One region of the Streptomyces marianii genome, then DNA from elsewhere that is predicted to be linked to it. Evidence: riboswitches for the same ligand, from Rfam matches in the RefSeq annotation. Region 1 holds a riboswitch; each other region holds the start of a gene.

Region 1 (7,638 bases):
GGATCGTCGTCAGGTCGGCGATCTCGGCCTTGAGCTTGTCGCGCTCGGCCTCCAGCTCGATCCGGTCGAACCTGGTGAGCCGGCGCAGCGGCGTGTCCAGGATGTACTGGGTCTGGACGTCGCTGAGGGAGAAGCGCCCGATCAGCCGTTCCTTGGCCTGCGCCGCGTTCTCGCTGGAGCGGATGAGGCGGATGACCTCGTCGATGTCGACCAGCGCGACGAGCAGGCCCTCGACCAGGTGCAGGCGGTCCCTCTTCTTCCCGCGGCGGAACTCGCTGCGGCGGCGCACCACGTCGAAGCGGTGGTCGAGGTAGACCTCCAGCAGCTCCTTGAGGCCCAGGGTCAGCGGCTGGCCGTCGACCAGCGCCACGTTGTTGATGCCGAAGGACTCCTCCATCGGCGTCAGCTTGTACAGCTGCTCAAGGACGGCCTCGGGGATGAAACCGTTCTTGATCTCGATGACCAGGCGCAGCCCGTGCTTGCGGTCCGTGAGGTCCTTGACGTCGGCGATGCCCTGCAGCTTCTTCTGGCCGACCAGGTCCTTGATCTTGGAGATCACCTTCTCCGGGCCGACGCTGAACGGCAGTTCGGTGACGACGAGTCCCTTGCGGCGCGCCGTCACGTCCTCCACCGTGACCGTGGCACGGATCTTGAACGTGCCGCGGCCGGTCTCGTACGCGTCCCTGATCCCGGACAGGCCGACGATCCGGCCACCGGTCGGCAGGTCCGGACCGGGCACATGGCGCATCAGCGTCTCCAGGTCCGCGCCCGGGTGCCTGATCAGATGACGGGCGGCGGCGATGACCTCGCCCAGATTGTGGGGCGGCATGTTCGTCGCCATGCCGACCGCGATCCCGGACGCGCCGTTCACCAGCAGGTTCGGGTACGCGGCGGGCAGTGCCAGGGGTTCCTGCTCCTGGCCGTCGTAGTTCGGCGCGAAGTCGACCGTGTCCTCGTCGATGGACTCGGTCATCAGGCTCGTCGCGTCGGCCATCCGGCACTCGGTGTAACGCATCGCCGCCGGAGGGTCGTCATTGCCCAGGGAGCCGAAGTTCCCGTGGCCGTCGACCAGCGGCAGCCGCATGGAGAAGGGCTGGGCCATGCGCACCAGGGCGTCGTAGATCGACGCGTCGCCGTGCGGGTGGAGCTTTCCCATCACCTCGCCGACGACACGGGCGCACTTCACATAGCCCCGGTCGGGGCGCAGCCCCATCTCGTTCATCTGGTACACGATCCGGCGGTGCACCGGCTTCATGCCGTCGCGGGCGTCGGGCAGGGCGCGGGAGTAGATCACCGAGTACGCGTACTCGAGGAAGGAGCCCTGCATCTCGTCGACGACGTCGATGTCGAGGATCCTCTCCTCGAAGTCGTCGGGCGGCGGCGTCTTCGTGCTGCGGCGGGCCATCGCTGCTGCGGCTCCTTCACCAACATGAACCATGAACGGGATCTGACGCCGACCATTGTGGACCGTCGCACCGACAACGCGGACCGCGACCCGGAACAGGGAGTGGAAGCCTCGGGAACTTCGCCGCTTACCTGCACGGTTTGCATACAGTGGCAGGACATCCTGCAACGCGATCGAAGGGACCACATGCCCATGGGTCACACGGCCACAGCCCGGGCCGGCTCCGGAGGCCTGACAGCGACCGAGCACCGTCTGGCCAACGGCCTGCGCGTGGTGCTCTCGGAGGACCGCCTGACCCCGGTCGCCGCGGTGTGCCTCTGGTACGACGTCGGCTCCCGCCACGAGATCGAGGGCCGCACCGGCCTGGCCCACCTGTTCGAGCACCTGATGTTCCAGGGCTCCGCCCAGGTACCGGGCAACGGCCACTTCGAGCTGGTGCAGGGGGCCGGCGGCTCGCTGAACGGCACCACGAGCTTCGAACGCACCAACTACTTCGAGACCATGCCCGCCCACCAGCTGGAGCTCGCGCTGTGGCTCGAGGCCGACCGCATGGGTTCCCTGCTGGACGCCCTCGACGACGAGTCCATGGAGAACCAGCGGGACGTCGTCAAGAACGAGCGCCGCCAGCGCTACGACAACGTTCCGTACGGCACCGCGTTCGAGAAGCTGACCGCGCTCGCCTACCCCGAGGGCCATCCGTACCATCACACCCCGATCGGCTCGATGGCCGACCTGGACGCGGCGACGCTGGAGGACGCGCGGAACTTCTTCCGCACCTACTACGCGCCGAACAACGCGGTGCTGTCCGTCGTCGGCGACATCGACCCGGAGCAGACGCTCTCCTGGATCGAGAAGTACTTCGGGTCCATCCCCACGCACGACGGCAAGCAGCCGCCGCGCGACGGTTCGCTCCCGGAGATCATCGGCGAGCAGCTGCGCGAGGTCGTGGAGGAGGAGGTTCCGGCCCGGGCGCTGATGGCCGCGTACCGTCTGCCGCACGACGGCACCCGCGAGGCCGACGCGGCCGACCTGGCTCTGACCGTCCTCGGCGGCGGCGAGTCGTCCCGGCTGCACAACCGGCTTGTCCGCCGCGACCGCACGGCCGTCGCCGCCGGCTTCGGCCTGCTCCGCCTGGCCGGCGCCCCCTCGCTGGGCTGGCTGGACGTGAAGACGTCCGCGGGCGTCGAGGTCCCCGACATCGAGGCCGCGGTCGACGAGGAGCTGGCCCGCTTCGCCGCCGAGGGGCCCACCGCGGAGGAGATGGAGCGCGCCCAGGCCCAGTTGGAGCGCGAGTGGCTGGACCGCCTCGGCACCGTCGCCGGCCGCGCCGACGAGCTGTGCCGGTACGCCGTGCTGTTCGGCGACCCGCAGCTGGCGCTCACCGCCGTCAAGCGGGTGCTCGACGTCACCGCAGACGAGGTGCAGGCCGTCGCCAAGGCCCGGCTGCGCCCGGACAACAGGGCGGTGCTCGTGTACGAGCCCGTCGCCGGAGCCGACGCCGGGAACGCCGAGGACAACGACGACGCAGAGGGGGCGGATCAGTGACCGACGCTGCCGTGACCATGGACCTCCATCCGCAGCCGCAGCCCGGCGAGGCCAGGCCCTGGGCATTTCCCGCGCCCGAGCGGGGCACGCTCGGCAACGGGCTGACCGTGCTGCGCTGCCACCGTCCCGGCCAGCAGGTCGTGGCCGTGGAGATCTTCCTCGACGCACCGCTGGACGCCGAGCCCGAAGGGCTGGACGGCGTCGCCACGATCATGGCCCGCGCACTGTCCGAGGGCACGGACAAGCACTCGGCCGAGGAGTTCGCCGCCGAGTTGGAGCGCTGTGGCGCCACGCTCGACTCCCACGCCGACCACCCGGGGGTGCGGATCTCCCTGGAGGTGCCGGTCTCGCGGCTGCCGAAGGCCCTCGGCCTGCTCGCCGAGGCGCTGCGCGCCCCGCTGTTCGCCGACAGCGAGGTGGAGCGGCTCGTGCGCAACCGGCTGGACGAGATCCCCCACGAGACGGCGAACCCGGCCCGCCGGGCCGCGAAGGAGCTCTCCCGGCAGCTGTTCCCGGCGTCCTCCCGGATGTCGCGGCCGCGGCAGGGCACGGAGGAGACCGTCGAGCGCATCGACTCCGCCGCGGTCCGGGCCTTCTACGAGGCGCACGTCCGCCCGGCCACGGCCACGGCCGTGGTCGTCGGTGACCTCGAAGGGGTGGACCTGGACGCCGTGCTGACCGACACGCTCGGTGCCTGGACGGGCGATTCGGCCGAGAGCCGCCCGATGCCGCAGATCACCGCCGACGACACCGGCCGCGTCGTCGTCGTCGACCGCCCCGGCGCCGTGCAGACCCAGTTGCTGATCGGCCGGATCGGCCCCGACCGCCACGACCGGGTCTGGCCCGCCCAGGTCCTGGGCACCTACTGCCTCGGTGGCACGCTCACCTCGCGCCTGGACCGCGTGCTGCGCGAGGAGAAGGGCTACACCTACGGGGTGCGGGCCTTCGGCCAGGTGCTGCGCTCGGACACCCCGGCGTCCCCGGGCGGGGCCTCCGGTGCCGCGATGCTCGCCATCAGCGGCTCGGTCGACACCCCGCACACCGGTCCCGCGCTCGACGACCTCTTCAGGGTGCTGCGCACCCTCGCCGCGGAGGGCCTGACCGACGCGGAGCGCGATGTCGCCGTGCAGAACCTGGTGGGCGTGGCGCCGCTGAAGTACGAGACGGCCGCCTCCGTGGCGGGCACGCTGGCCGACCAGGTCGAGCAGGGTCTCCCGGACGACTACCAGGCCCAGTTGTACGCGCGGCTTGCCGGGACCGGCACGGTGGAGGCGACCGCCGCGGTCGTCAGCGCCTTCCCCGTGGACCGGCTCGTCACGGTCCTCGTCGGGGACGCCTCCGAGATCGAGGAGCCCGTCCGGGCGCTCGGAATCGGTGAAGTGACCGTTGTCACGGGCTGATTGACCGCTCGCGCTCCGGCGCACGCGAAAGGGCTCCGCCGGTTTCACGCCGGCGGGGCCCTTTCGCGTACCCGGAACGACCTTCCCCTATGTCCGGTTTGATGGGGAGGAGTGGTGTCTGCCCTGTGGCGTGCACTACAAATATCCGTGTCTGTTTGGTGATTGAGCGAAGATCGGCTTAGCGTCTTCTGCGCTGTCCGCCAGTTGCACGCGCCGCACCCGCGGCATCGGGCAGCCATCGCCGAGTCCCCGTCCGGCGCGAGCCTGGGGAGCCGGGGACCCATATGTCCCCCGGGGTGAATCGGGCGCCTTCGCCGCCGTGCGGAGGGGTCCGTAGGAGACCTTCCTGCTCCGAACCCGTCAGCTAACCCGGTAGGCGAGAAGGAAGGAAAGGATCAGCCACTTCATGGCGTTCACCCGTGCCACCGGGAAGCACCGTGGTCCGAGCCGCCTGTCGCGCAAGAGCGCGGGCGTCGCCTCCGTCGCGGCCATCGCCACCACCGGCGTCATCGGCACTCTCGCCTCCCCGGCCTTCGCCGCCGAGGCCGAGGTCTCCGCTCCCGTCGAGGACACCGGCCTGACCCAGGCCGTCGCCGCCGACTCGCTCGCCGAGCGGATCGACGCCCAGGCGGAGGCCCAGCAGCAGGAGGCCGCCCTGGTCGCGGCCCAGGAGAAGGCCGAGGCCGAGGCCAAGCGCAAGGCCGAGCTCCGGGTGGAGGCCGCCCGTGACGCCGCGGAGCGTGCCGCCCGAGAGGCCGAGCGCAAGCGGCTGATGACGTACACGCTCCCGGTCGCCGGCTCCTACGTGAGCACCGACTACCACGCCGGGGGTGCCCAGTGGTCCTCCGGCAGCCACACCGGCGTCGACTTCCACGCCGCCTCCGGCACCGAGGTCGTCGCCGTCGGCATGGGCACCGTCGTGGAGGCCGGCTGGGGCGGCGCCTACGGCAACAACGTCGTCCTGCGCATGCACGACGGAACGTACACGCAGTACGGCCACCTGTCCTCGATCAGCGTCTCGGTCGGCCAGCAGGTCACCCCGGGCCAGCAGGTCGGCCTCGCCGGATCGACCGGGAACTCGTCCGGTCCCCACCTCCACTTCGAGGCCCGCACCGGCGAGGACTACGGCTCGGACATCGACCCGGTGTCGTACCTGCGCTCGCACGGCGTCCGCGTCTGACGCACACACCTTTCCGTCCGAGGCCCCGGCTCCTCTCCGAGCCGGGGCTTTCGGCGTATTCAGGCCAAAAGATAACCATGGATTACCATGGGTCTTCGGAAATTCCGGCCACCTGCCATAGAGTCACCGAAACAGACGTCGCTCGACGGGGTTTCGCGGCGATTAAAGCGGAGGTTCGGTATGCGCATTCCCGCGCGCTCGGTATGCACGGCGATCCGCGACGACATCGTCTCCGGTGCGTTCGAGCGCGGCAGCCGCCTCACCGAGGAGCAGCTGGCGCGCCGCTACGGAGTCTCGCGCGTCCCGGTCCGGGAGGCCCTGCGCACCCTGGAGTCGGAGGGCTTCGTCGTGACCCGCCGGCATGCCGGAGCGTGCGTGGCCGAGCCCACCGAGCAGGAGGCCGCCGACCTGCTGGAGATACGGCTGCTGCTGGAGCCCCTCGGCGCCGCCCGGGCCGCCCAGCGGCGCAGCGAGGCGCACCTCAAGGTGTTGCGCGGGCTGGTCAGACTGGGCCAGGACCGGGCCCGGCGCGGTCAGGGCGAGGACCTGCGCTCGCTCGGCGCCTGGTTCCACGAGACCCTGGCCCAGGCGTGCGGGAGCCCGGGGCTCACCGCGCTGCTGACCCAGCTCCGGCACAAGATCGCGTGGATGTACACGGTCGAGCGTCCCGCCCGTCCCGTCGAGGCGTGGGCCGAGCACGGCGCGATCGTGGACGCGGTGGCGCGCGGCGACGCGGAGCGCGCCCGCGCGCTCACGGCGCTGCACGCCGAGCGGACGACGGGCGCGCACCGGCTGCGGATCCCCACCGGCGTGAGGGTTTCGCAACATTCCGTAAACACGGCGGGCGACCGTATTTAACAGTCGCACCGTATACAAAGAGCGGCATTGTGTGCCGGGGGCTTTTTCCTGCTGCCGGAAAAGCAATTGGGGCAAAGCCCGGGGGAAATATGCGGGCCGCGGCGCCGGAAATCTCCGGCGCCGCGGCCCGCACATGAATTCATCGGTTTCAGACGGTCTCGGGAAGCTCCTCGAGGCCCTCGGCGACGAGCTTCGCCAGACGCTCCAGGGCGGCCTCCGCGCCCTCCGCGTCCGAGGCGAGCACGATCTCCTCGCCGCCCTGCGCCCCGAGGCCGAGCACCGCGAGCATCGAGGCGGCGTTGACCGGGGTGCCACCGGCCTTGGCGATCGTCACCGGAACGCCGGAAGCCGTGGCGGCACGAACGAAGATGGACGCGGGGCGGGCGTGCAGGCCCTCGGCCCAGCCGACATTGACGCGGCGCTCAGCCATGGTGGTGCCCTTCGAGTCTCAGCGGGAAGCGTTGGCGTGTTGTCTAGACCAGTCTCTCATGCGGTGCGGAGCACCCGGCCACCGGCCCCGGCTGGTGCGGGGCCGGGATCGGCCCTCCCAGCCTGCCCGCGCACTTCGGGGAACGCGACCCGTGCCGGAGCCTTACCCTTGCCCCATGCAGACCCCGTCGGACCACGCGTACCCCGACCACTGGGAAGCCGACGTGGTGCTGCGTGACGGTGGCACCGCGCACATCAGGCCCATCACCACCGAGGACGCCGAGCGGCTCGTCAGCTTCTACGAACAGGTCTCGGCAGAGTCCAAGTACTACCGGTTCTTCGCACCCTACCCACGGCTGTCGGCCAAGGACGTGCACCGGTTCACGCACCACGACTACGTGGACCGGGTGGGCCTCGCGGTGACCGTCGGCGGCGAGTTCATCGCGACCGTCCGCTTCGACCGCATCAACGCGCAGGGCCTGCCGGCGTCCGCCCCGGCGGACGAGGCCGAGGTCGCCTTCCTGGTGCAGGACGCCCACCAGGGCCGGGGTGTGGCCTCCACCCTGCTGGAACACATCGCGGCCGTCGCGCGGGAGCGCGGGATCAGGCGGTTCGCGGCGGAGGTGCTCCCCGCCAACAACAAGATGATCAAGGTGTTCACCGACGCGGGTTACACCCAGCGGCGCAGCTTCGAGGACGGTTCCGTCCACCTCACGCTCGACCTCGAACCGACGGCCCGGTCCCTGGCGGTCCAGCGCGCCCGCGAACAGCGGGCCGAGGCCCGCTCCGTCCAGCGCCTCCTGGCTCCCCGCTCGGTGGCG
Region 2 (7,638 bases), 3.0 Mb from region 1:
GGGTGTCCACGTGGCCGCGGGGGCCGAGCGGCAGGCCGTAGCGGGCCAGGGCCGGGTTCGGCTTCACACCGGCGGTCCAGACGATGGTGTTGGAGTCGACCTCCAGGCCGTTCTTCAGCACCACGTGGCCGTCCACGCAGGAGTCCATGGAGGTGTTGAGGTAGATCTCGATGCCGCGGGCCTCGAGGTGCTCCTTGCCGTACTTGCCGAGCTTGGGGCCGACCTCGGGAAGGATCTTGTCCGCGGCGTCGACGAGGACGAAGCGCATGTCCTCGCGCTTGATGCTCTTGTAGTACTTGACCGCGTCGCGGGCCAGGTCCTCGACCTCGCCTATGGTCTCGGCGCCGGCGAAGCCGCCTCCGACGAAGACGAAGGTCAGGGCCTTGCGGCGGACCTCCTCGTCGGTGGTGGAGTCGGCCTTGTCCAGCTGCTCGAGGACATGGTTGCGCAGGCCGATGGCCTCCTCGATGCCCTTCATGCCGATGCCCTGCTCGGCGAGGCCGGGGATCGGGAAGGTGCGGGAGACCGCGCCGAGCGCGATGACCAGGTAGTCGAAGGGCAGCTCGTAGGCCTCGCCGACGAGCGGCGCGACCGTGGCGACCTTGCGGTCCTGATCGATGGTGGTGACCCGGCCGGTGAGTACCTCGGCCTTGGGCAGCACACGTCGCAGCGGGACGACGACGTGCCGCGGCGAGATGCTGCCGGCGGCTGCTTCGGGAAGGAAGGGCTGGTACGTCATGTACGACCGCGGGTCGACGACCGTGACGGTCGCCTCCCCGTACCGCATCTTCTTCAGAATGCGACGAGCTGCGTACAGGCCTACGTACCCACCGCCTACTACGAGGATCCTGGGACGCTCCGTGGTGCTCATGCCATCGAGTATCCACCCCCCTCGGAGGGGGTGCTCGTGAGCCCCTTCACAAGCACTGGGGGACCTTCTGCTACACTCCGCCGCCCACGTGACCGAGGTCATGGCGGACCCCGGGAACCCCGGTGCAACGGGAGACGTTGCCAAGGCCCGCTGAGCTGGCCCCACGCTCCCGCCGGAAGGTGAACCGGGGCCCCTCTTCATGTGTACGCAACACGACGGCCACCTGCCGGAGCGCGGACGGACGGGCGGAGTTGGACACGAAAACAGGCCCGGCGGGCCCTCCGGGGGCACTTTCGACGGCCAGCCGGGCCCAATTCCTTGTGAAGAACTTCACGAACTTTCTTGCGGGCGGTGCCCTCCCGGCTGGAAAACGCCCTCGGAACCCGGTCCGGGCCGCCCCCCGGTCCCGCGCTCAGGCGAGGGAGAACGCGATCCCGTCGAGGATGTCGTGCTCCGAGACGACGACCTCCGGCACTCCGGCGCGGTCCATGATCGCGAGCAGCACCAGGGTGCCCGCGATGATCACGTCCACCCGCCCCGGGTGCATCACCGGGATCGCGGCGCGCTCCTCGTGGGTGGAACGGATCAGCCGCTCGGCGATCTCCACGACCCGGCCCCGGGAGACCCGCGAGTGGTGGATCGCCTCGGAGTCGTACGCGTCGAGGCCCAGCGCTATCCCGGCGACGGTGGTCACCGAGCCGGCGAGGCCCACCAGGGTGCTCGCCTCGCGGAGCGGCACGGTCTCTTCGGCCAGGTCCAGCGCCGCCTCGATGTCCGCCCGGACCGCGGCGATCTCCTCCGGCGCCGGAGGGTCGCTGCGTACGTGACGCTCCGTCAGCCGGACGCAGCCGATGTCCACCGAGCGGGCGGCCTCGACGTGGCCGCGGCCGATGACGAACTCGGTCGAGCCGCCGCCGATGTCCACGACCAGCCGCTCCTCGTGGCCCGGGAGCTCCTTGGTGGCCCCGGTGAAGGAGAACTCGGCCTCCTGGTCACCACTGATCACCTCGGGCTCGACCCCGAGGATGCCGACCACACCGCTCACGAACTCGTCGCGGTTCTCGGCATCCCGGGAGGCTGAGGTCGCCACGAAGCGGACCCTCTCCGCTCCGTGCTCCTTGATGATCCCCGCGTACTCCCGGCAGGCCGCGAAGGTGCGCTCCAGGGCCTCGGGGGCCAGCCGGCCGGTGCGGTCGACGCCCTGGCCGAGCCGGACGATGGTCATCCGCCGGTCGAGCTCGGTCAGTTCACCGGTCGAGGCGTCCACGTCGGCGATGAGCAGCCGGATCGAGTTCGTGCCGCAGTCGACGGCGGCGACCCGGGTCATGCGCCGTCCTCCGTGCCCGCGCTCGCGCGGTCCCCCGCTCCCGCGGTCACGCACGGGCCCTTGGCCCACCACTCCGGGAGCATCGCGATGGCCTCGTCACCCAGGGGGTTCACTCCGGGGCCGGCCGCGAGCGAGTGGGCGACCAGGACATGCAGGCACTTCACCCGGTCCGGCATGCCACCGGCGCTGGGGAAGTCCTTCAGCTCCTCGATCTCGTCCCGGCGCCGGACGTAGTCCTCGTGCGCCGCCCGGTACGCCGCCGCCAGGTCGGGATCGGCCTGCAGGCGCTCGGTCATCTCCTTCATGACGCCGTTCGCCTCGAGCGTGCCGATGGCCGAGGCCGCACGCGGGCAGGTCAGGTAGTACAGCGTCGGGAAGGGCGTGCCGTCCTCCAGCCGCGGTGCCGTCTCGACCACGTCGGGCCGGCCGCAGGGGCAGCGGTGGGCGATGGCCCGCAGACCGCGCGGCGGGCGGCCGAGCTGCTCCTCGAAGGCGGCGATGTCCTCCGCGGTGGGCGGGGTGGGAGCGGTGCTCGGCGGGGGCGTGTCCATGGGATGTGTATGTCTCTTCGTCGGTTCCGTGTCTTGGCTAGCGTCGCGCGTCGGCGCGGTCGACGCCGTCCCAGACGTTCGAGTACCAGGGACGGCCGACACCGGCCTCCTCGGCACGTGGCTCACGGGCCGCCCGCGGGTCGACCACGATGTACCCGGTCTCGCCGGGCCGGACCATGTGCAGGTGCTCACGGGCCAGCCGCATGACGTACGCGTCGTCCTGGAGGCGGGCCTTCTCGTCGCGCAGCCGCTCCACGCGCTCGCGGGCCGCGGCGGCGAGCCGCTGCTGCTCGTCGACCTCGTTCTGCTGCGACACGTACGCACGCATCGGATAGGCGAGCGCGACGATCATCGAGCATACGACGAGTGCGAGGAAGGCGGCCCGGCCGGTGAGCCGGGAACGCCGAGCCTGCCGGCGGGACTGCGAACGGTAGACGCGGGCGGCGGTCTGCTCACCGAGCAGCCGCAGCCTGGTCGCGGTGGAGAACCGGTCCCGGGCCATCAGTGCGCCTCCCCTTCACGTGCGTACGTCCCCGCACACGGTACGGGACCGTGTGCGGGGACGTAGGCAACCTCCGCCCCCGCCGGGCTCGCCGCCCGGCGAGGGCGTCCGGAATCAGCCCTTGAAGCGCGGGAACGCGCTGCGGCCGGCGTACACCGCGGCGTCGTCGAGGATCTCCTCGATGCGCAGGAGCTGGTTGTACTTGGCGACGCGCTCGGAACGGGCCGGGGCACCGGTCTTGATCTGACCGCAGTTGGTGGCGACGGCCAGGTCGGCGATGGTGACGTCCTCGGTCTCGCCGGATCGGTGGGACATCATGCACTTGAAGCCGCTGCGCTGGGCCAGCTCGACCGCGTCGAGGGTCTCGGTCAGCGAGCCGATCTGGTTGACCTTGACCAGGAGGGCGTTGGCGGCGGCCTCGTCGATACCGCGGGCGAGGCGCTCGGGGTTGGTCACGAACAGGTCGTCGCCGACCAGCTGGACCTTGGCACCGAGCTTCTCGGTGATCGTCTTCCAGCCGTCCCAGTCGTCCTCGAACAGCGGGTCCTCGATCGAGACCAGCGGGTAGGCGGAGACCAGCTCCTCGTAGTACTCGGTCATCTCGGCGGCCGAGCGGGACTTGCCCTCGAACTCGTAGGCGCCGTCCTTGTAGAACTCGGAGGCGGCGACGTCGAGCGCGAGCGCGATGTCCTTGCCCGGCGTGTAGCCGGCCTTCTTGATCGCCTCGAGGATGAGGTCGAGGGCATCGCGGTTGGAGCCCAGGTTCGGGGCGAAGCCGCCCTCGTCGCCGAGTCCGGTGGAGAGTCCCTTCTCCTTCAGGACCTTCTTCAGGGTGTGGTAGACCTCGGTGCCCCAGCGCAGGGCCTCGGAGAAGGACTCCGCGCCGATGGGCGCGATCATGAACTCCTGGATGTCCACGTTGGAGTCGGCGTGCGAGCCGCCGTTCAGGATGTTCATCATCGGAACGGGCAGCAGGTGCGCGTTCGGGCCGCCGAGGTAGCGGAACAGCGGCAGGTCGGACGCCTCGGAGGCGGCGTGCGCGACGGCGAGGGAGACGCCGAGGATCGCGTTGGCGCCGAGGGAGGACTTGTCTGGGGTGGCGTCGAGGTCGAACATCGCCTGGTCGATCAGGCGCTGCTCGGTGGCGTCGTAGCCGACGAGCTCGGGGCCGATCTGCTCGATGACGGCGAGGACGGCCTTCTCGACGCCCTTGCCAAGGTAGCGGTTCGGGTCGCCGTCGCGGAGCTCGAGGGCCTCGAAGGCGCCGGTGGACGCACCGGACGGAACGGCAGCACGGCCGGTGCTGCCGTCGTCGAGGCCGACCTCGACCTCGACCGTGGGGTTGCCTCGGGAGTCCAGGATTTCCCGGGCTACGACGACGTCGATGGACGGCACGAGCATCTCCTTCTGGGATGTGACGCGTGAGGTGACACAAGCGGGGCCGTGTCGGTGCAGGGCCGCTTCGGCCTTGCGGCAAGAGCCTAACCGCCCGGGTGGCATCGTCCGGCAGATGCCCGCCCCGTGGGACGGAAAACCGGCCGGAACGGACAAAGACCCCGGCCCTGGAGTACCCCCCGTGCCCGCCGGACAGCGGGGAGTACGGGGGATGCCACGCAGGGCCGGGGCCGGGGGTGACCGCGAGGGTCCCCGGGCCGGGCATCAGCTCAGGTGGAGCTTCTGGCCGGGGTGGATGACGTTCGCGTCCTCGACGATGTCCTTGTTCAGCTCGAACAGCTTCTTCCAGCCGCCCTTGACCTTCTCGGAGTCGGCGATCCCGCTGAGGGTGTCGCCGGCCTTGACCGTGTACTCGCCGTCGCCCTTCTTGACCGGGGCGGCGGCGCGCTCGGAGCGGCTGGTCGGGGCCTCGGCTCGCTTCGGGGCGGCGGGCTCGGCCTTGGGCTCGGCGGCCTTGGGGGCGGCCGGGGCGGCTCCGCCGTACGAGGCGTTCGACAGTCCGGTGCCGCAGTTCGGCCAGGCACCCTTGCCCTGGCCCGCCAGGACCTTCTCGGCGATCTGGATCTGCTGCGCCTTGCTGGCCTTGTCGGCGGTGGGGGCGAACGCGGTGCCCCCGTAGGCGGCCCAGGTGGAGGCCGAGAACTGCAGCCCGCCGTAGTAGCCGTTGCCGGTGTTGATCGACCAGTTGCCGCCGGACTCGCACTGGGCGACGGCGTCCCACTCGGAGGCGGTGGCGGCGGACGCGGTGCCCGAGGCCATCAGCGGGGCGGCGATGGCGGCGCCGGCCACACCGGCGAGCGTGGCGACACGGGTGGACCGCTGGAAGACCGTCGGGCGACGGTGCTTGCCCTTGCCGGAAAGCAGCATCGAAGTTCTCCTCACCGACGCCTGCGAGGTGAGCTGTCGGGTTCGGGCCGATGTGGTGCCCGGCCGTGCGACGAACGCACGGCTCCACCCCTAGCCGGGCAGCCCTCATCGGGCCTGTCCGGCACTTACCTTGGGTCCCCCGCTCCTGCCTTCGGCGCTTGCGCGACGACTGTTCCCGGCGGCCGCCGGCAGGATTCGGCGTGCGGTCGACGGGGCCCGCGTTGCGAGCGGTTCAGACCGTAGACACACGTCTCCCCGATGTTCAAAGACGAACATCGGGGAGAAATCGCCCAAAACTGACGGGGCAACATGTCCGTTTTCGCAGGTGGGAGCCGCGATGACCGGAGTTGACCGGCTAGCAGCGCCAGTTGACCGGAAGAGACTCTTGTCTCACTCGCACAGAACCGGACATAAGCGCCCGAACTACTCCTTCAACTGGCCCTTTTCCGGGCCGAGATCGAGACTCTGGCCAGGCAGGATGAGGTCCGCGTCGGAGCCGACGACGTCCTGGTTCGCCTCATAGAGGGCGGGCCAGCCGCCGGGCACCTGGTTCGCGTCGGCGATCGACGAGAGGTTGTCGCCGATGCGGACGACGTACTCGTCTCCCGTGACGGCACCATCCCGCGTCGCTCCATCACCCAGTGAGGCATGTCGACCAGATTCATGGTCATCGCCCGAATTGCCTGCCTCATCCCCTTCGGTGGCGGGGGTGCCCCGATGCTTGCCGGTGCCCGCCTCCGCCCCCGCCTCGCCGGACGCCTCCGCGCTCCCGGCGGAGCCCTCGGCGGATCCGGCGGGCTGCGGGGACCCGGCCGGCGAGGAGGACTGCCCGGACGGCTCGGGCGACTCGGGCGACTCGGAGGCGGACTCGCCCGGGCCCGACCGGGATCCGGCAGGCAAGGGGTCCCCGGCATCCGGCTCGGGCACGGCGTCCGCCCCGTCACCGAACGAGGGTCCCTTCACGACATCGCCCAGCGGGTCGGCCGACGGGGTGCCGGTGGACTCGGAGCCACCGCCGCCCAGACCCGTGATCGATCCGCAGCTCTGCCAGGCGGAGGCACCCTGGGCGGCGAGCACCATCTCGGCGACCGAGATCTGCTCGGAGGGGCTGGCGAGGTCCGCGCGCGGCGCGTACGCGGTGCCGCCGTAGGCCTCCCATATCTCCTGGGACATCTGGAGGCCGCCGTAGTAACCGTTGCCGAGGTTGGCACTCCAGTCGCCGCCGCTCTCGCAGTCCGCGACGCGGTTCCAGGTGGCGGTGTCGGCGGCGGACGCGGAACCCGCGCCGAGCAGCGGGATGGCGATGGCCGATCCGGTCACCCCTGCCGCGACGATGAGGGCGGGGACCTGACGAGGTCGGCGGTGTCGGCCGTTCCCGGACAGCATGCGGTGCGCCTTCCGTGTGACTACAGAAAACTCCAGGGACTCTCGAGGTGATTGACCTCGATGACCCGGAGTCGGGGTGAACGTAGCCGCACTCCGACGTCAGTCACAAGTCGGTGCAGCGGAGATCACGTAAAAGTCACAGTCTTGACTGTCCGTCAGATTCAGCGGTGGGTGAATTCAACGGGCAGAGTGCGCAATCCGCGCATGATGAGCCCCCCACGCCACCGCAATTCCGACGGATCGACCGCAAGCCGCAAGTCGGGCAGCCGGGTGAGGAGCGCCGCGAGCGCGGTCTGTCCTTCCAGCCGCGCGAGCGGCGCGCCCAGGCAGTAGTGGATGCCGTGCCCGTACCCGAGGTGCTGGTTGTCCCGGCGGCCGAGATCGAGGGTGTCGGGCTCCGCGAACCGCCCGGGGTCGCGGTCCGCGGCGGCCAGCACGACGAGGACGGGGTCGCCGGCGGCGATGTCCCGGCCGCCGAGCGCCAGCGGCTCGGTCGCGAACCGCCAGGTGGCGAGCTCGACCGGTCCGTCGTAGCGCAGCAGCTCCTCGACCCCGGTGGCGAGCAGGCCGTTCTCGCCTGCGGCCAGCGAGTCCTGGAGCCGCTGCCGCTGCCCCGGATTCCGCAGCAGCGCGTACGTGCCGTTCCCGATGAGGTTCACCGTGGTCTCGAACCCGGCGA
Region 3 (7,638 bases), 2.5 Mb from region 1:
CAGGCCCTGGAAGGCCAGCGGGACACGGCCACCGCACTGCGCACGCACCTTCGGCTGCTGGAGCAGGAGCGGGAGCGCATCGGGCGGCAGATCGCCTCGGTGCGGACCACTCTCGACCGGACCGAGAAAGGGGAGGAACTGATGGCGGAAGAGGTCTTCGACGGCTTCGACCACACCCGCTACGAGGAGGAGGTGACCGCACGCTGGGGCCGCGAGGCGTACCAGAAGGGCGACCGCTGGTGGCGCTCGCTGAGCGCGCAGGAGAAGCGGGACTTCCAGGACCGCCAGGTCGCGATCGCACGTGACTTCGGGCAGGCTCTGAGGGACGGGCTCGCGCCGGACAGCGACCAGGTCCAGGACATCGCCCGGCGGCACTGCGAGTGGCTGTCGGTGACGGCCACCCCCACCAGGTCGTACGTGAACGGGCTGGGCGAGATGTACGTCGCCGACCCGCGCTTCACGGCCAACTACGACCGGCACGGTCAGGGCACCGCGGTCTTCGTCCGGGACGCCCTGAAGGTCTACGCGGAGCGCCGTCTCGGCGACGACCGGTAACCGAGTCGGCGGTCACCCGGCCGGGCGACCGGTCGCCCGGTGCGGCGCGGCCATCAGGAGGGCCCCTGGTGACCGTCGCGCGCGACGCCGCGGGGCTCTCGGCCGGTTGGCCGATGGCGACTCGTGGTGCGGCGCGGCGGCCGCCAGCCTGGATGGGGCGCGGTACCGTCCGCGACCCCGGGACGGACGCGGCGGGAGACCACTGGTGCGGCATCGACAACGCGGCGAGGGGCAGCGGGGGAACGGTGGCCGTCGCTTCGTCGCGGTACTCCCGTGGCTGCTGATCGTGGGCGGGGTCTTCTACGACCTGGGAACGCCGGACACCTTCACCGCGGCCCCTCTCTTCACGGCCGCGCCGCTGATCGCCGCACCCTTCTTCTCGATGCTCTACACACTGGCCACCGGGGTGGCGGCCTGCGCGGCGGTGACCGGCATGCACGTCTACAGCGAGAGGCTCCAGGGGATCCCTGCCGTCACCGAGTCGCTGACCGTGTTCACGGTCTCCGTACTGGCCCTCTTCATCAACCGGATCGTGCGGCGCAGCGGTGAGCGCCTGGCGTCGGCCCGCGTCGTCGCGGAGGCCGCGCAGCGGGCCGTGCTGCCCACGCCGGACGAGCGGATCGACGGCCTTCAGATCGCCGCCCGGTACGAGGCGGCCGAGCAGGACGCGTTCATCGGCGGGGACCTGTACGCCGCGCAGAAGACCCCGTACGGGGTGCGGCTGATCGTGGGCGACGTGCAGGGGAAGGGTCTGGGCGTGGTCGGGACGGTCGCCTTGGTGCTGGGCGCCTTCCGGGAGGCCGCCGAGCAGGAGGACTCGCTGGCGGGGGTGGCGCAGCGGCTGGAGCGGGCGCTCGCACGGGAGGGCGCGTGGGAATCCGGGTTCGGCGCCGTCGAGGGCTTCACCACCGCCGTGCTCGCCGAGATCCCGCGTGACGGCGATCGGATCAGGATCGTCAACCGGGGGCACCCTCCGCCGCTGCTGCTCGGGGCGGACGGCGCGCTGGTCGTGCTGGATCCGCCCGAGCGGGCGCTGCCCCTGGGGATCGGCCTCGGGGCCTGGCCGGACCGGACGTCCGAGACCCCCTATCCGCCCGGTGGCACGCTCCTCCTCTACACCGACGGCCTGTCCGAGGCACGGGACGCGCACGGCGTCATGTACGACCCGCGCCGGCGGCTGGGCGGCCGGGCCTTCTCCGGCCCGGAGGAACTGCTGGACGCGGTCGTCGCCGATGTGCGAAGGCACACGGGAGGGGCGGCGACGGACGACATGGCGCTGCTCGCGGTCACCCGGGGGGAGGGGCGGAGGCCGCCACGGCGCGGGATGGCGCCGGTCCCGCCGTGAGGGGCGGGGCGCCTCGCCACTTGGCGGTTCGGTGCCGGTGAGGCATGTGGGGCGTGAGGGCTGCCTGAGAAGCGCAATGCCACGGAACGTGATCGGAGGGGAGCCCTCCGCATAACAACTGACGAACCATCAGAAGCTTTGGGTCGAATGAAGGTCCATCAACTTGTCCGTTTCGGGGATGTTGTTGCAGGTAAGTCCCGGCCAACATCCTTAATGATCAGTCGGAACGCCTTGGAATCCGGGCTCGGTCTCTATTAACGTTCGATAACGCAGCGCGGTCGTCCCAGTCGTCGCCAGAGACGGCACCGTGCGCACGCGCCGAATCCCGCAAGGGAACCGGGGAACCAACTATTGGGGTGAATCGGGCACTTCGCGGTGCCCGTAGGAGACCTTCCTGCTCCGAACCCGTCAGCTAACCCGGTAGGCGAGAAGGAAGGAAAGGAGAACGCCTCCGTGGCGTCCAACGAGCCTGCCCTCCAGGAGCCCCCCACTGCGCAGTGGGTCCCCAGCGACCAGTGGGCTCCCGCCCCCGGGGCGGAGGAGTGGAACCCGACCGAGGAATCGGTCCGTCCCGTCCGTGGCAGGCACCGCGTCGTCAAGCAACGCAACGCGCTCGCACGGAGCTCCACCGTCCTCGGTGTCGGTGTCATCGCCGCGGTCGGTGCGGGTGGTATGGCCACCGCCCAGGACAAGCCCGCGGTCTCCATTTCCCTGCCCGACGTCATCGCGGACAAACTCCCCGACGCCGAATCGCTGCCCGGTGTCGGCTCCTTGATGTCGGACGACTCCGGCGACGAGGCAGTCGCGGACGGACCGCTCACCACGGCCGACATCACCGTCCAGGGTGGTGACGCGGGCGAGGCCCTGCGCGCCCGGATCCTCCAGCAGGCCGAGCAGCAGCAGGCCAAGGCCGAGGCTGAGGCCCGGGCGGCTGCCGAGCAGGCCGCCGTGGAGCAGGCCGCCGCCGAGGCGAAGCGGCAGGCGACCGAGGCCGCCGAAGCGGCCGCCGAGGCCGAGCGCAAGGCCGCGGAGGCCGAGCGCAAGGCCGCGGAGGAGGCCGCCCGCAAGGCGGAGGCCGAGCGCCTCGCCAAGCTCGCCGCGAGTTATTCGCTGCCGACCTCGTCGTACACGCTGACCTCCACCTACGGGCAGGCCGGATCCATGTGGTCCTCCGGCTACCACACGGGTCTCGACTTCGCCGCACCGACGGGCACCCCCGTCAAGGCCGTGCACGGCGGCACCATCAAGTCGGCAGGCTGGTCCGGTTCGTACGGCTACCGCATCGTGCTGGAGCTCGAGGACGGCACCGAGGTCTGGTACAGCCACCTGTCGTCGATGACCGTCGGCGTGGGGCAGAAGGTCTCCACCTCCGAGACCATCGGCCGCGTCGGCGCCACCGGCAACGTCACCGGCCCGCACCTCCACCTCGAGGTGCACACCCCGGGTGGCGACGGGGTCGACCCCGCCGCGTGGCTGCGGGACAAGGGCCTCTCCGTCTGATCCATCGGCACGGAGCCGCGCGCTGCGGTAGCCGTTGGCCCGGAGCCCCGTGCTCCGGCCCATCCTTGTGGAGCCTCGTGCTCCGGCCGACGACGGCCCGGTGACGTCCCACCGACGTCCACCGGGCCGTCGGCTGTGCATGCCCGGCTGCGCCTGCCGGCATCCATGCACCGCCGGCGTTCCCGCAGGCCCCGGGCGCCCGCCGGGGTGGCGTCAGCCGCGGTAGGGGTTGAAGCCGCTGTAGTCCAGATGGGGAGGGGGCTGCCAGGCGCGGCCCGTCGCGCGGGCGGCGTACGTCAGAGCCGGGCCCGCGAGATCCCGGCGCTGCCACAGATGGTGCAGCAGCTCCTGCTCCCGGGCGGCGAAGTCCGGCCCGGCCGTGCCCCGCTCGGCCCGGTGGCGGAGGAAGGCCAGGGAGGTGGCGAACACCTCGTACTCGGAGACGGCACGCGCGGCGGCGGCGCCGTGGGTGCGGCCCGCCAGATCGCGGGCCATCGTGCGGGCCTTCATCGAGGACAGGGCCAGCGGCTCGGTGGGCGCCAGCCAGCCGGCCGCGGCATAGGCCGGCAGTTCCGCCGCGACCGTGCGCAGCTCACGCTGCCGGGTCCACACCGCCAGCCAGGTCAGCAGACCGAAGGCGGGCACCATGAACGCCGCGTACACCGCGTAGAAACCCAGAGGGCCGAAGATGCCCGAGCCGTTCCACAGGGCGTGCATGCCCATGGAGAGGAGCAGGCCGAGTACGGGCAGTGCGACCCTGCGGACCGTCCGGTCCCGCGCGGTGGCGGCCGCCAGCCCGAAACCGATGCCCGTGAGCACCGTGAACAGCGGGTGCGCGAACGGAGACATCACGATCCGTACGAAGAAGGTGGCGGCCGTGACGGAGGCGAAGCCGGAGGTCCCGAACTCCTGGTCCTCGCCGAAGGCGTTGCCGAGATAGAGGATGTTCTCGGTGAACGCGAAGCCCGTCGCCGTGAAACCGGCGATCACGACACCGTCGACGAGGCCGGTGAAGTCCCGTCTCCGGAAGAGGAACAACAGAAGCACCGCGGCCGCCTTGGCGGTCTCCTCGACCACGGGGGCGATGACGGTCGCACCGATCGTGTCCGCGTGCGTCGGATCGGCCGTGGCCGTGGCTATCCACTGGGTCGCGAACGAGTTGGCGATGATCGCGACGAGGGCGGCCGCGCAGGCCCCCCAGGCGAAGGCGAAGACGAGGTTCCGCCAGGGCCCCGGCTCCACCCGGTCCAGCCAGCGGAACGCCCCCATCAGCAGGGGCACCGGCAGTACGGCGAGACCGAGCCCGACGAGGAAGCCCTCGGTGCCGGTCTGCTCGCGCACCAGCGCGAGGATCACCAGGCCCGAGAGTGCCAGCAGGGTGATCAGCGCCCAGGCGCGCACGGCCTTGCTGCGCCAGAAGTCGCGGCGCGGCTTGTAGCGCCAGCGGGCGCGCTCCGGTACGGCGTCGAACAGCGGCCGCTCGTCGCACGCCGGGACGGCGGGGCGGGCGGCCGGATGCGGCTGCGGGGACCAGTCGGACACCAGACGACCCTAACGAGCGGCACGGACAACGCGCGACGGCGTTGGTGCCGGTGGGTGCACCGCACCCACCGGAGTCAGGTCTCCCGGCGCCGGAAGAGGAGGTCGTGCACCACGTGCCCCTTGTCGAGGCCCTGGGCTTCGAAGCGGGTCAGCGGGCGGAAGGCGGGCCGGGGCGCGTAGCCGCCGGCGGCCTCGGTGTTCTCGAAGTCCGGATGGGCTCCGAGCACCTCGAGCATCTGCTCGGCGTACGGCTCCCAGTCCGTCGCGCAGTGCAGGACCGCGCCCGGCTTCATCCGGCTCGCCGCCAGGGTGAGGAACTCCGGCTGGATCAGCCGGCGCTTGTGGTGGCGCTTCTTGGGCCAGGGGTCGGGGAAGTACACCCGCAGGCCGTCGAGGGCGGCCGGGGGCAGCATCTCGCGGAGCAGGATGATCGCGTCGCCGTTTGCCACCCGCACATTGCTCAGGCCGGCCCGTTCCGCCAGCCCGAGCAGATTGCCCTGGCCGGGGGTGTGGACGTCCACGGCGAGGATGCCCGTGGCCGGGTCGGCCGCGGCCATCCGCGCGGTCGCCTCGCCCATGCCGAAGCCGATCTCCAGGACGACCGGCAGTCCGCCGAACATCTCGTCCAGACCGAGTGTGCGGAGCCCGTCGATGTCCAGCCCCCAGAGCGGCCAGAGGCGCCGCAGCGCGTCGGCCTGTCCGGCCGTCACCCGGCTCCGGCGCGGCTGGAAGCTGCGGATCCGCCGCTCGTGGTGCGAACCCGCGGGGTCGGCCGCGGGGCCGCCCGGGAACCGGGGCTCGCCCTTCGGCCGTGCGGCGGTGGCGGTACGAGGGGTGTCCCCGCGCGGACCCCCGGTGGTGACGTTCTCGAACTCAGACACAGACACAATGACCCGATTGTACGGTGGCGGACACCGGCCGAGGGCGGCCCGCGTCACACCTCGGCGAGATGGGCGAGCGCCCGCCTGGCCACCTCCCGGCCGATCGGCAGTGAGGCGGTAGCCGCCGGGGACGGTGCGTTCAGGACGTGGACCGCACGGGGCGACTCCTTGATCATGAAGTCGTCCACCAGGGTGCCGTCCCGGAGCACCGCCTGGGCCCGGACACCTGCGGCCACCGGCCGCAGGTCGTCCTCCGTGACGGCCGGCAGCAGCCGTCGCACGGCCGCGGTGAAGGCGCGCTTCGAGAACGAGCGGTGCAGCTCGCCCGCGCCGTAGCGCCAGTGTCGCCGGGCGATCCGCCAGGAACCGGGCCAGGCCAGCGTGGCGGCGAGTTCCCCCGGGCGGACCGTGGACCAGCCGTATCCCTCGCGGGCCAGCGCCGGGACGGCGTTCGGTCCCACATGGACGCCGCCTTCCACACCGCGGGTGAGGTGGACCCCGAGGAAGGGGAAGGCGGGGTCGGGCACCGGGTACACCAGGCCGCGCACCAGCTCGGGGCGGGCCAGCTCGTAGTACTCCCCGCGGAAGGGCACGATCCGCATGCCGGGCCGCTCCCCGGCGAGCTCGGCCACCCGGTCGCAGTGCAGTCCCGCGCAGTTCACCAGGGTGCGGGCGCGGACGATCCGGCCGGTGGACGTACGGACCGCGACGCCCCCCGGGCGCCGGTCGACGAGCAGCACCTCCTCGCCGTAGCGGACTTCCGCACCCGAGGCGGCCGAGACCTCCGCCAGCTGGGCGGCGACGGCCCCGAAGTCGCACACCCCGGTCGTACCGACGTGGATCGCGGCGACGCCGCCGACCTCCGGCTCGTACTCCGCGATCTGGGCGGGGCCCAGCTCGCGCACGGGGATGCCGTTCTCCCGGCCACGCTGGACGAGCGCGTGCAGCCGGGGCAGCTCCTCGCGCGCGGTGGCGACGATGAGCTTGCCGGTGACCTCGTGGGGGACGCCGTACTCGGCGCAGAACTTCACCGTCTCCGCCGCACCGCGCACGGCGAAACGTGCCTTCAGTGAACCCGGGCGGTAGTAGATCCCGCTGTGGATCACTCCGCTGTTCCGCCCGGTCTGGTGACGGGCCGGGCCCTGTTCCTTCTCCAGCACCACCACGGAGGTGCCCGGTGCGGCACGCGTCAGGGCATGGGCCGTCGACAGCCCGATGATCCCGCCGCCGATCACCAGCACGTCGCAGTCGAATGCGGCCGCCTTCACCACACACCTTCCAGCCCGGCAGTGCCCTCCCGGGAAACCGTCCCGCCCCCGATGATGCACTGGCCCACTGACAGGCGCGTTAAACCGGGTGGGACACGCGTCACGGGACGCGTACGGCTCACGCCGGGGCCATCAGCAGCGGTCTGGCCCGCTCCCTCAGCTCCGCCACCCTCGGTTCGTCACCGTACGGTTCCAGCCGGTGCAGCAGGTCCCGTACGTACTCCGTCGTACGCGCGGAGGAGATGCGGCCCGCGACCTCCACCGCGCGGGTGCCCGCCGCGCAGGCGGCGTCCAGGTTGCCGGACTCCAGCTCGGCCACGGCGCTCACCACGAGACGCAGTCCGTGCGAGCGCACGTACTCCTCCGTGGGCCGGGACAGCGCCTGCTCGGTGAAGCGGCGCACCTGGCGGGGCGCCTTGAGGTCCCGGTAGCACTCGGCGGCGTCCGCCGCGAACCGGTCGTACGAGTAGAACCCCAGCCAGGACGGGTCCGTGTCGCCCTCCCGGGAGCGCTCCAGCCAGCTCTCCGCGGCCTTCAGCGCCGTCCC
Region 4 (7,638 bases), 940 kb from region 1:
GAGGCGTTCGCCCTCGATGTCGACGGAATCGGGCTCGACGAACTGGTCGGGGGCTGCGGGGTCGCCGAGTCCGTGCTCACGGCCCTGGGACGCGCGGGCGTACCCCACGAGGGGGCCCGGGTCTCGGTGCAGGGCTTCGGCACGATGGGCGGGGCAACGGCGCGCTTCCTCTCCCGCGCCGGTCTGCGGGTCGTGGCCGTGGCCGACGTCAAGGGGACGATCGCCCACCCGGGCGGCCTCGACGTGGAAGCGCTGCTCACCGCGCGGGACTCCTTCGGAACGGTGGACCGTGCGGCGCTGCGCCCCGGCGACCTCGAACTGCCCGGTGACGCCTGGCTCTCGGCGGACGCGGAGGTCCTGGTGCCCGCGGCGGTCTCCTACGCCGTCGACTCGGCCAACCAGTCCGTGATCCGGGCGCGTTGGATCGCGGAGGCGGCCAACATGCCGGTCCTCCCCGAGGCGGAGGAACTGCTGCGGGCACGGGGCGTCACCGTGCTCCCGGACGTCGTCGTGAATTCGGGGACGAACGCCTGGTGGTGGTGGACCCTCTTCGGTGACATCGGCGCTGACGCGGACGAGGCGTTCGACCGCACACGACGGTCGATGTGCGCCCTGGTCGACCGGATGCTCGCACGCGCGGAAGCGGACGGCACGACCCCGCGCGCAGCGGCCCACGCGATCGTGGCCGACCGACTCCCGCGGATCGCGGAACGCTTCGGCCCGTACCTCCGGTAGAAGGGCTGCCGAGCCATGGCCACTTGCCCGGCAATCGTGCCGTGCGACGAGGCTCGTCTCCCCGGTCCGAGGCCGCCAGCCGTGGGGCGCCGCTCCTTCCGGGAGCTCCAGCCTCGTCACGGGCCCCGGTTGTGCCCGGGAATCCGCCTCCTTCGACCCTGCCCGCAGCGACTAGGGTGACCGGGTGGCGAGAGTGCGGTTGAGCGTGGCGGAGCGGCGAGAGGAACTGCTGCGTGCCGCCGTGGAGCAGATCGAGGCACGTGGGGTGGCCGCCGTCCGGATCGCCGACGTCGCATCCGCACTCGGTGTGAGCAACGCCCTGGTGCTGTACCACTTCTCGTCGAAGGAGAGACTTGTCGCCGCCGCCTTCGCCTACGCGGCGGAGAGCGATCTGGCGCATCTGCGCAAGATCCTCGGCCGCCGGACCTCGGCGGTGCGGCGGCTGCGCACCGCCGTCCGCTGGTACGCCCCGACCGGTCAGGCCAAGGGGTGGCGGCTGTGGATCGAGGGCTGGGCGGCGGCGCTGCGGGAGCCCGCCCTGCGCGATGTGGCGCGCGATCTCGACCGCCAGTGGAAGACCGAGCTCACGGCGGTCATCGCGGAGGGCGCGGCGGCCGGCGAGTTCCACTGCGCGGATCCGTCGTCGGCGGCCTGGCGACTGACGGCACTGCTCGACGGCCTCGCCGTGCAGACGACGTCGTACGCGGGCTCGTTCAGCCGGACGGCCATGCTCGAGTGGGTCGAGGAGGCACTCGCACGGGAACTGGGGCTCGACCGCGAGGCGTTGACCCGGCAGAGTGCTTAGCGCACGGGCAGGTGCACGGAGAGGAATACGGTGTCGGCGCAGAGCACGGAACAGTCCGCCCTCGACGTACTCGTGGTCGGTGGCAGCGGGGTCGACACGGTCGTGCGGGTCGGGTCGCTTCCGGTACCCAGGGCCGACTCCGTCGGGGTGCCGCCGATCCGGGAGTGGGCTGGCCACACCGGCGGCAACGTCGCCCTCGGCTGCCGGGCGCTCGGACTCGGCGTGACCTTCCTGGACTTCATCGGCGACGACCTGCCGGGCGGACAGGTGCGGAAGCGGCTGGCCGACGGCGGTGTGGACTTCGAGTATCTGGTCTCCGCCACCGGAACCCGGCGTGCGGTGAACCTGGTCGACGACACGGGCCGCAGGATGTCGTTCTACGACACCCGCGACCCGGGTGGGCTGCGGATGCCACGGGATTTCTACCTCCCGCATCTGCGGCGGGCCCGCCACGTCCATCTGTCGATCATGAACTTCGCCCGGTTCCTGTACGACGACGTCTCGGAGCTCGGGGTGCCCGTGTCGACCGACCTCCACGACTGGGACGGAGTGGACGACTACCACCGGGAGTTCGCACTGCGCTCCGACGTGGTGTTCCTGAGCGCTGCCGGCGCCGGCGAGCGGATCGCCTCGGTGATGCGGGAGATCCTGCGCGAGGGCCGTGCGGAGGCGGTCGTGGCCACGGCCGGGGCCGGAGGCTCGTACCTGATGACCCGCGACGGCGGTCGTACGCCCCGCCCCATACCGGCGACGGTGCCGCCCGCACCGGTGGTGGACTCCAACGGCGCGGGCGACGCGTACGTCTCCGGCTTCCTCTACGGTCGGCTGGCGGGCCGCGGGGTGGAGGACTGCGCACGGCTGGGCGCGGTCGCCGGAGCATACGCCTGTACGGGGCACGGCAGTTCGGCGCTGATCGGTCGCGAGGGTCTGGTGTCCGCTCAGGTCTGACGCACCGGAGCGTACGTCTCTGCGTCCAGCCCGAAGGTCCAGGCGACTCCCTCCTTGGCGGTCCGGACCGTGGGCGGCACCCGCAGCCAGTACGTCTTGTGCGTACCGTCCGGCTCGGGCGTGGAGTTGACCACTTCCACCATCGTGACGTCCTCGTCGTCGGCGAGCGCGATCCGCCACAGACACCCGGTCTCGTCACGGCGCACCGGCCGGGCGCCCGACTCGGTCAGATAGCGTTCGAAGCCGTAGAACTCCAGCAGCACTCGGCGTAGCTCGGCGTTCTCCTCGGTGCGTATGCGCTCCGGCGTGAGTGAGGCCGGTCCGGCCAGGAACTCGGCAGGGACGGGCATGCCGCGCCAGGCGTGGAGTGCGAAGCCGTCCCGGAACGCGAGCGCCGGACCATCGCCCCGGTCGAGCCGGCCGGCCTCGTCACGGTGCAGTTCCACGGGGCGCTCGCAGATCACCACCGCCTGCTCGAACGGCCACCACCGGCCCGCGTGCTCCGCCACCCGGGCCAGGCCGGCGAGCCGGTCGCTGCGGCCGTCCCCGGCTTCGGGAGCGCCCGGAGCCGGGCACCGCGCGGCGCGGTCCCGGTCCCGGGCTCACTCCGGGTCCCGGACGCGGGTCCCTGAGCCGCCCCTTCCCGCAACGTCTCGGGCATCAGAGCGGCAGAAGGTCCGGGCGCTTCGGCTCCACGTGATCACCGGACGACTCGCCCCGGAGGCGCCGTCCGATCCAGGGCACGAGGTGCTCCCGGGCCCATTGGATGTTGTCGCGGCGGACCTCGTAGCCGCCGCGCGGCGGCAGCGGCGGCCACGGCTGGTCCGGGTCGGCGGGCACGTCCAGACCGAGCACCTGCGCCGCGCGCAGTGCCACGCGTGTGTGCCCCTCGGGCGAGAGGTGCAGCCGGTCGGTGTCCCAGGCCCGCCTGTCCTGCACGGACTTGAGCGACCAGAGGTCGAGGACGGGGCAGTCGTAGCGGTCGGCGATGGCACGGACGTGTGCCGTGTACGTGGCGATCTTGCCCCGGAGGTGGCGGAGCACGGGCACCCCGCGGGTGTCGAAGCCGGTCGTCACCATCACCGTGCCCACGGAGGCGGCGAGGTCGGCGACGGCCCGCTCGAAGCGTTCGGCGACGTCGTCGGGGTCGCTGCCGGGCCGGATGATGTCGTTCCCTCCGGCGCAGAACGTCACCAGGTCGGGGGCGAGTTCCCTGGCGCGCGGGACCTGCTCCTCGACGATCTGGTCCAGGAGCCTGCCGCGTACGGCGAGATTGGCGTAGCGGAAGGTGTGTTCGGGTAGGCGGTCGTCCAGTAGGACCGCGAGACGGTCCGCCCAGCCGACGAACCGGCTGTCGGGTCCGGGGTCTCCGACGCCCTCGGTGAAGCTGTCACCGATCGCCGCGTACGACCCGAAGGAGTCCTTTGCTCTTGATCGCGAATCATCTGCCACGTCGAGCCATCATTCACCTCTCGAAGTGGCCTACGCCACCGTAGGGAGGGGTTGACGACGCGTGACATAGACCACCAGGTCAGTTTTCGGCAAAGCGGGAACAGCCGTCGGACCCACCCCGCCGCCTTTCACCGACACCGGCCGGGGCCAGGAACGAAGCCGTCCGCCGGCCCCCTGCGCGGGGCCGGCGGACGAGGACGCCTCGCGAGGTACCGACGCGACGTCAGATCGTGACCCCGTGCTCGCGCAGGTAGGCCAGCGGGTCGATGTCCGACCCGTAACCGGGGCTGGTGCGGATCTCGAAGTGCAGGTGCGGGCCCGTGGAGTTGCCGGTCGAGCCGGACAGGCCGATCTGCTGGCCGCCCGTGACGCTCTCGCCGGAGGAGATGGAGAGCCGGGAGAGGTGGGCGTACTGCGAGTAGGTGCCGTCGTGGTGCTTGATGACGACCTCGTTGCCGTACGCACCGCTCCAGCCCGCCGAGACGACGGTACCGGGGCCGACGGCCTTCACGGACGTGCCGGTGGGAGCGATGAAGTCCACACCGGTGTGGTAGCCACTGGACCACAAGGCACCGGCGGTCTTGTAGGCGGTGCTGACGCCGCCGACCACCGGGGCGAAGTAGCCCGAGGGGATGTTCGCGACGGCGGCACCGGCGGCAGGAGCCTGGACGGGAGCGGCCGCGGGAGCCGAGGCGCCGCGCTCGGCGGTGCGGGAGGCGCGCTCGGCGGAGGCGACCGGCTTCTCGGCTTCGACCTTGGCCTTCGCCGGGGACTTCGCCTTCGCCTTGGCCTCGGCCTTCGACTGGGTCTTCGCCTGCGGCTTCGCGTCGGCAGCGGCCTTCGGCCCGGCGTGGAGGCTGAGCTTCAGACCCGGGTGGATCAGCGAGGGGTTCTCACCGACGGCAGCACGGTTGTCGGCGTAGAGCTTCTTCCAGCCGCCCGCGACGTCCTGCTCGGCGGCGATCTTCGACAGGTGGTCACCCGCCACGACGGTGTAGGCCTTGGCCGCCTTGCCGGCCTGCGGCGCCTGGGGGACGACGGTCTTGTGCACGGTCGGGGCGGCATGCCCGGCGGCGGGCGCGGACTGCCCGGCGGCGTTCGCGCCGGCGGCACCGATGAACGGGATGGCGATGGCGGCTCCGCCCGTGCCGGCGGCGACGAATCCGCGCCTGAACGGGCTGGTCCTCGGACGGCGGTGCTTCCCCTTACCGGGCATGGCGCATTCCTCTCCGCCGCCTGCGAGGTGAGCTGTCGGGTTCGGGCTGGAGCTGCCCGGCCGCGCCGTGGGCGCGGCTTCACCCCGAGCCGTCCGGGGTCATGGAACGGCGCAGTACCTGGGTCCCCCGCTCCTGCCACATGTGGGTGGGTGCGATATTCCGGACGGCGGCAGGATTAGGCGTTCCGACCGGATTGCGGTGACCGTAAGGGAGTCGGGTCAGCGCGAACAAGCCGTCATTTCGCCCGGGAATCGATCTGCCGGATATCAGCCCACATTTCCCGGTCACGCTCCGTGGATTACGGATCTTCGATTTCCGCACGGACAAGGGAGTTGGGCCGTCGCACACCCCACGGAACGTCACGGATATGATTCAGCTCACGGGTGGCCACCACCCCCTTTCCCAATCAGGACGCGACGCCCCAAAATAGTCAATTCGGACACATCGCTCATTGCGGACGCAATATATTCAAGTGTGCGAGTGACACAGAAAGCGGCTTTCACTCGTCTGGGCGGAATTCCATTCCCGCAACCACTGAATTGCCGAGGTTGACCCCACTCGGCGAGCGGCCTCGGCCCCGCGGGGAACAGACCGGGTTCGGGTCCAGCCCCCGCTCCGGCCCGGTCGCCCGTCCGCCGCCCGAGCCGGGCGTCGTCGACCACGAAGAGCTCCACGCCCATCGCCTCCGCCCGCACCGACGCGCCCGCCGCCGGGTCCTCCGCGGCCGCGTCGGCCCACTCGGTGGGCGGCCCGCCGGTGCGGACGGAGGAGTTCGTCCCGGTCGGTCGGGAACGGTGAGTAGCCGCTCCTCGCGCCGGGCAGGAGCCGGACCCGGCCGTCGCCGACCGCCTCGATCATCCAGACCTCTCAGACTCCGGCAACTCCGCACATCACCGAGGGGAGTTCGACGGGCGGCAACGGCCGGGCAGGCCCGGGTCGAAATAATTGCCTCAGGAACCGATGTCGTAGTGTCAGCACCGCGCCATCGTCGGCGAGCAGCGCCGACCGCAGACACGGAGGAGCCCCCGTGACGCAGCAGCTGCCCCAGACCCCGTCGACCGAGCCCGAACTGTCCGGTGTGCGCAACTTCCGGGACGTGGGCGGACTGCCGACCGTGGACGGACGGCGCGTTCGGTACGGACGGCTGTTCCGCAGCGGCCATCTCGCGCACGCTACGGACACCGACGCGGCCTTCCTCTCCTCGCTCGGGCTCCACACGATCTTCGACTTCCGCAATTCCGCGGACCAGCGGCTGGAGGGCCCGGACGTCGAACTCGCCGGGGTGCGCAACGTCAACATCCCGCTGTCCGACCCGGCCGACGGGGCCGAGTTCTGGCGGATGGTCCGGGACGGCGACCTCGACCAGCTGAAGTCGATCCTCGCCGACGGCCAGGCGGCCGGGCGGATGATCGCCTCGTACCGCCTGATCATCAAGGAGCGCACCGCCGAGCACAGCCGCGTCCTGCACGCGCTGGCCGAGGACAGCACGCCGGCGCTGATGCACTGCGCCGCGGGCAAGGACCGGGCGGGCCTGTCCATCGCCGTCTCGTTGCTGGCCGTGGGGGTCGAGCGGGACGCCATCGAGGCGGACTACCTCAAGTCGAACGACCCGCACCGGCGCTACAAGGTGCGTCGCAGCGAAAACTCCCCGGCCGGGATGTCACCCGAGGTGATGGAGTTGCTGAGCCCGCTGTTCGACGCCCGCGCCGAGTACCTGGCAGCGGCGTTCGAGACCATCGAGGAGGTCTGGGGCAGCACCGAGCGCTATCTCTCGGACGGCCTCGGCCTCACGAGCGCAACGCGGGAACGCCTCCGTGAGCGGCTGGTCGACGGGGCGGTCTGAGCGGCGGCGGGCGGCCCGGTCCGCAGCCGTACCGGGGCACCGGCACGGCGCGGGAATCGCCGGGCGGGCACGCGCCGCCCGGTGACCGTGGGGGCGCCCGGGGCAGTCCGGGCCGTTCAGCGGCCGGCGACCGCCTGTTTCACGAGGGTCCTGCCGAAGTCCCACATCAGCCCGCTGCCGCCGTGCGCGTCGTCCATGACGGCGGTGAAGGCCTCGACGAACCGGTCGACCTCCGGTTCGCCGATGATCAGCGGCGGAATCAGCTTGATCACTTCCAGCCGGTCGCCTGAGACCTGGGTGAGGATGCGGTGCCGCTGCAGCAGGGGCACGACCACCATCTGGGCGAACAGCCCCTTGCGGGCCGCCTGCAGCATCGTCCAGCGACTGCGGAGTTTCAGCGACGACGGTCTGCCGAACTCAATCCCGATCATCAGTCCGCGCCCGCGGACCTCGTGGAGCAGTTCGTAGCGGCCGACGAGCGCGGCGAGCCGTGTCCGCAGCAGGTCCCCGGTGGCCCTGGCGTTCGCGACGACCTGCTCGTCCTCGACCACCGACAGCACGGCGAGACCGGCCGCCATGGCCTGGGCATTGGAACCGAAACTCGCCGAGTGCACCAGCACCCGGTCCATCGACGAGTA

The links. Region 1 has a riboswitch for cyclic di-AMP ahead of FEF34_RS09045 (M23 family metallopeptidase). Riboswitches for the same ligand answer to the same signal wherever they lie in the genome.
Region 2: another riboswitch for cyclic di-AMP. It lies ahead of FEF34_RS22920 (LysM peptidoglycan-binding domain-containing protein); the one in region 1 lies ahead of FEF34_RS09045 (M23 family metallopeptidase).
Region 3: another riboswitch for cyclic di-AMP. It lies ahead of FEF34_RS20265 (M23 family metallopeptidase); the one in region 1 lies ahead of FEF34_RS09045 (M23 family metallopeptidase).
Region 4: another riboswitch for cyclic di-AMP. It lies ahead of FEF34_RS05050 (M23 family metallopeptidase); the one in region 1 lies ahead of FEF34_RS09045 (M23 family metallopeptidase).

Annotation. Positions count from the first base shown of each region.
Region 1 covers NZ_VAWE01000001.1:2,026,851-2,034,488, reverse strand. Annotated here, with positions in the region: gene FEF34_RS09060 (DNA gyrase/topoisomerase IV subunit A) at 1-1,405, opposite strand, end outside; gene FEF34_RS09055 (M16 family metallopeptidase) at 1,598-2,950, shown strand; gene FEF34_RS09050 (M16 family metallopeptidase) at 2,968-4,350, shown strand; cyclic di-AMP (ydaO/yuaA leader) riboswitch at 4,580-4,743, shown strand; gene FEF34_RS09045 (M23 family metallopeptidase) at 4,757-5,530, shown strand; gene FEF34_RS09040 (GntR family transcriptional regulator) at 5,711-6,388, shown strand; gene FEF34_RS09035 (HPr family phosphocarrier protein) at 6,537-6,818, opposite strand; gene FEF34_RS09030 (bifunctional acetate--CoA ligase family protein/GNAT family N-acetyltransferase) at 6,994-7,638, shown strand, end outside.
Region 2 covers NZ_VAWE01000001.1:5,070,199-5,077,836, reverse strand. Annotated here, with positions in the region: gene FEF34_RS22945 (NAD(P)/FAD-dependent oxidoreductase) at 1-871, opposite strand, end outside; gene FEF34_RS22940 (Ppx/GppA phosphatase family protein) at 1,284-2,198, opposite strand; gene FEF34_RS22935 (DUF501 domain-containing protein) at 2,195-2,749, opposite strand; gene FEF34_RS22930 (FtsB family cell division protein) at 2,787-3,251, opposite strand; gene eno (phosphopyruvate hydratase) at 3,366-4,646, opposite strand; gene FEF34_RS22920 (LysM peptidoglycan-binding domain-containing protein) at 4,911-5,573, opposite strand; cyclic di-AMP (ydaO/yuaA leader) riboswitch at 5,577-5,740, opposite strand; gene FEF34_RS43955 (LysM peptidoglycan-binding domain-containing protein) at 5,997-6,959, opposite strand; gene FEF34_RS22910 (cytochrome P450 family protein) at 7,121-7,638, opposite strand, start outside.
Region 3 covers NZ_VAWE01000001.1:4,489,505-4,497,142, forward strand. Annotated here, with positions in the region: gene FEF34_RS20255 (MerR family transcriptional regulator) at 1-555, shown strand, start outside; gene FEF34_RS20260 (PP2C family protein-serine/threonine phosphatase) at 761-1,900, shown strand; cyclic di-AMP (ydaO/yuaA leader) riboswitch at 2,207-2,342, shown strand; gene FEF34_RS20265 (M23 family metallopeptidase) at 2,354-3,400, shown strand; gene FEF34_RS20270 (PrsW family intramembrane metalloprotease) at 3,614-4,942, opposite strand; gene trmB (tRNA (guanosine(46)-N7)-methyltransferase TrmB) at 5,017-5,823, opposite strand; gene lhgO (L-2-hydroxyglutarate oxidase) at 5,877-7,094, opposite strand; gene FEF34_RS20285 (MFS transporter) at 7,210-7,638, opposite strand, start outside.
Region 4 covers NZ_VAWE01000001.1:1,090,095-1,097,732, forward strand. Annotated here, with positions in the region: gene FEF34_RS05025 (glutamate dehydrogenase) at 1-735, shown strand, start outside; gene FEF34_RS05030 (TetR/AcrR family transcriptional regulator) at 920-1,540, shown strand; gene FEF34_RS05035 (carbohydrate kinase family protein) at 1,571-2,488, shown strand; partial or broken gene FEF34_RS05040 (DUF6745 domain-containing protein) at 2,479-3,039, opposite strand; gene FEF34_RS05045 (SGNH/GDSL hydrolase family protein) at 3,149-3,940, opposite strand; gene FEF34_RS05050 (M23 family metallopeptidase) at 4,164-5,156, opposite strand; cyclic di-AMP (ydaO/yuaA leader) riboswitch at 5,161-5,321, opposite strand; gene FEF34_RS05055 (tyrosine-protein phosphatase) at 6,185-7,000, shown strand; gene FEF34_RS05060 (aspartate aminotransferase family protein) at 7,117-7,638, opposite strand, start outside.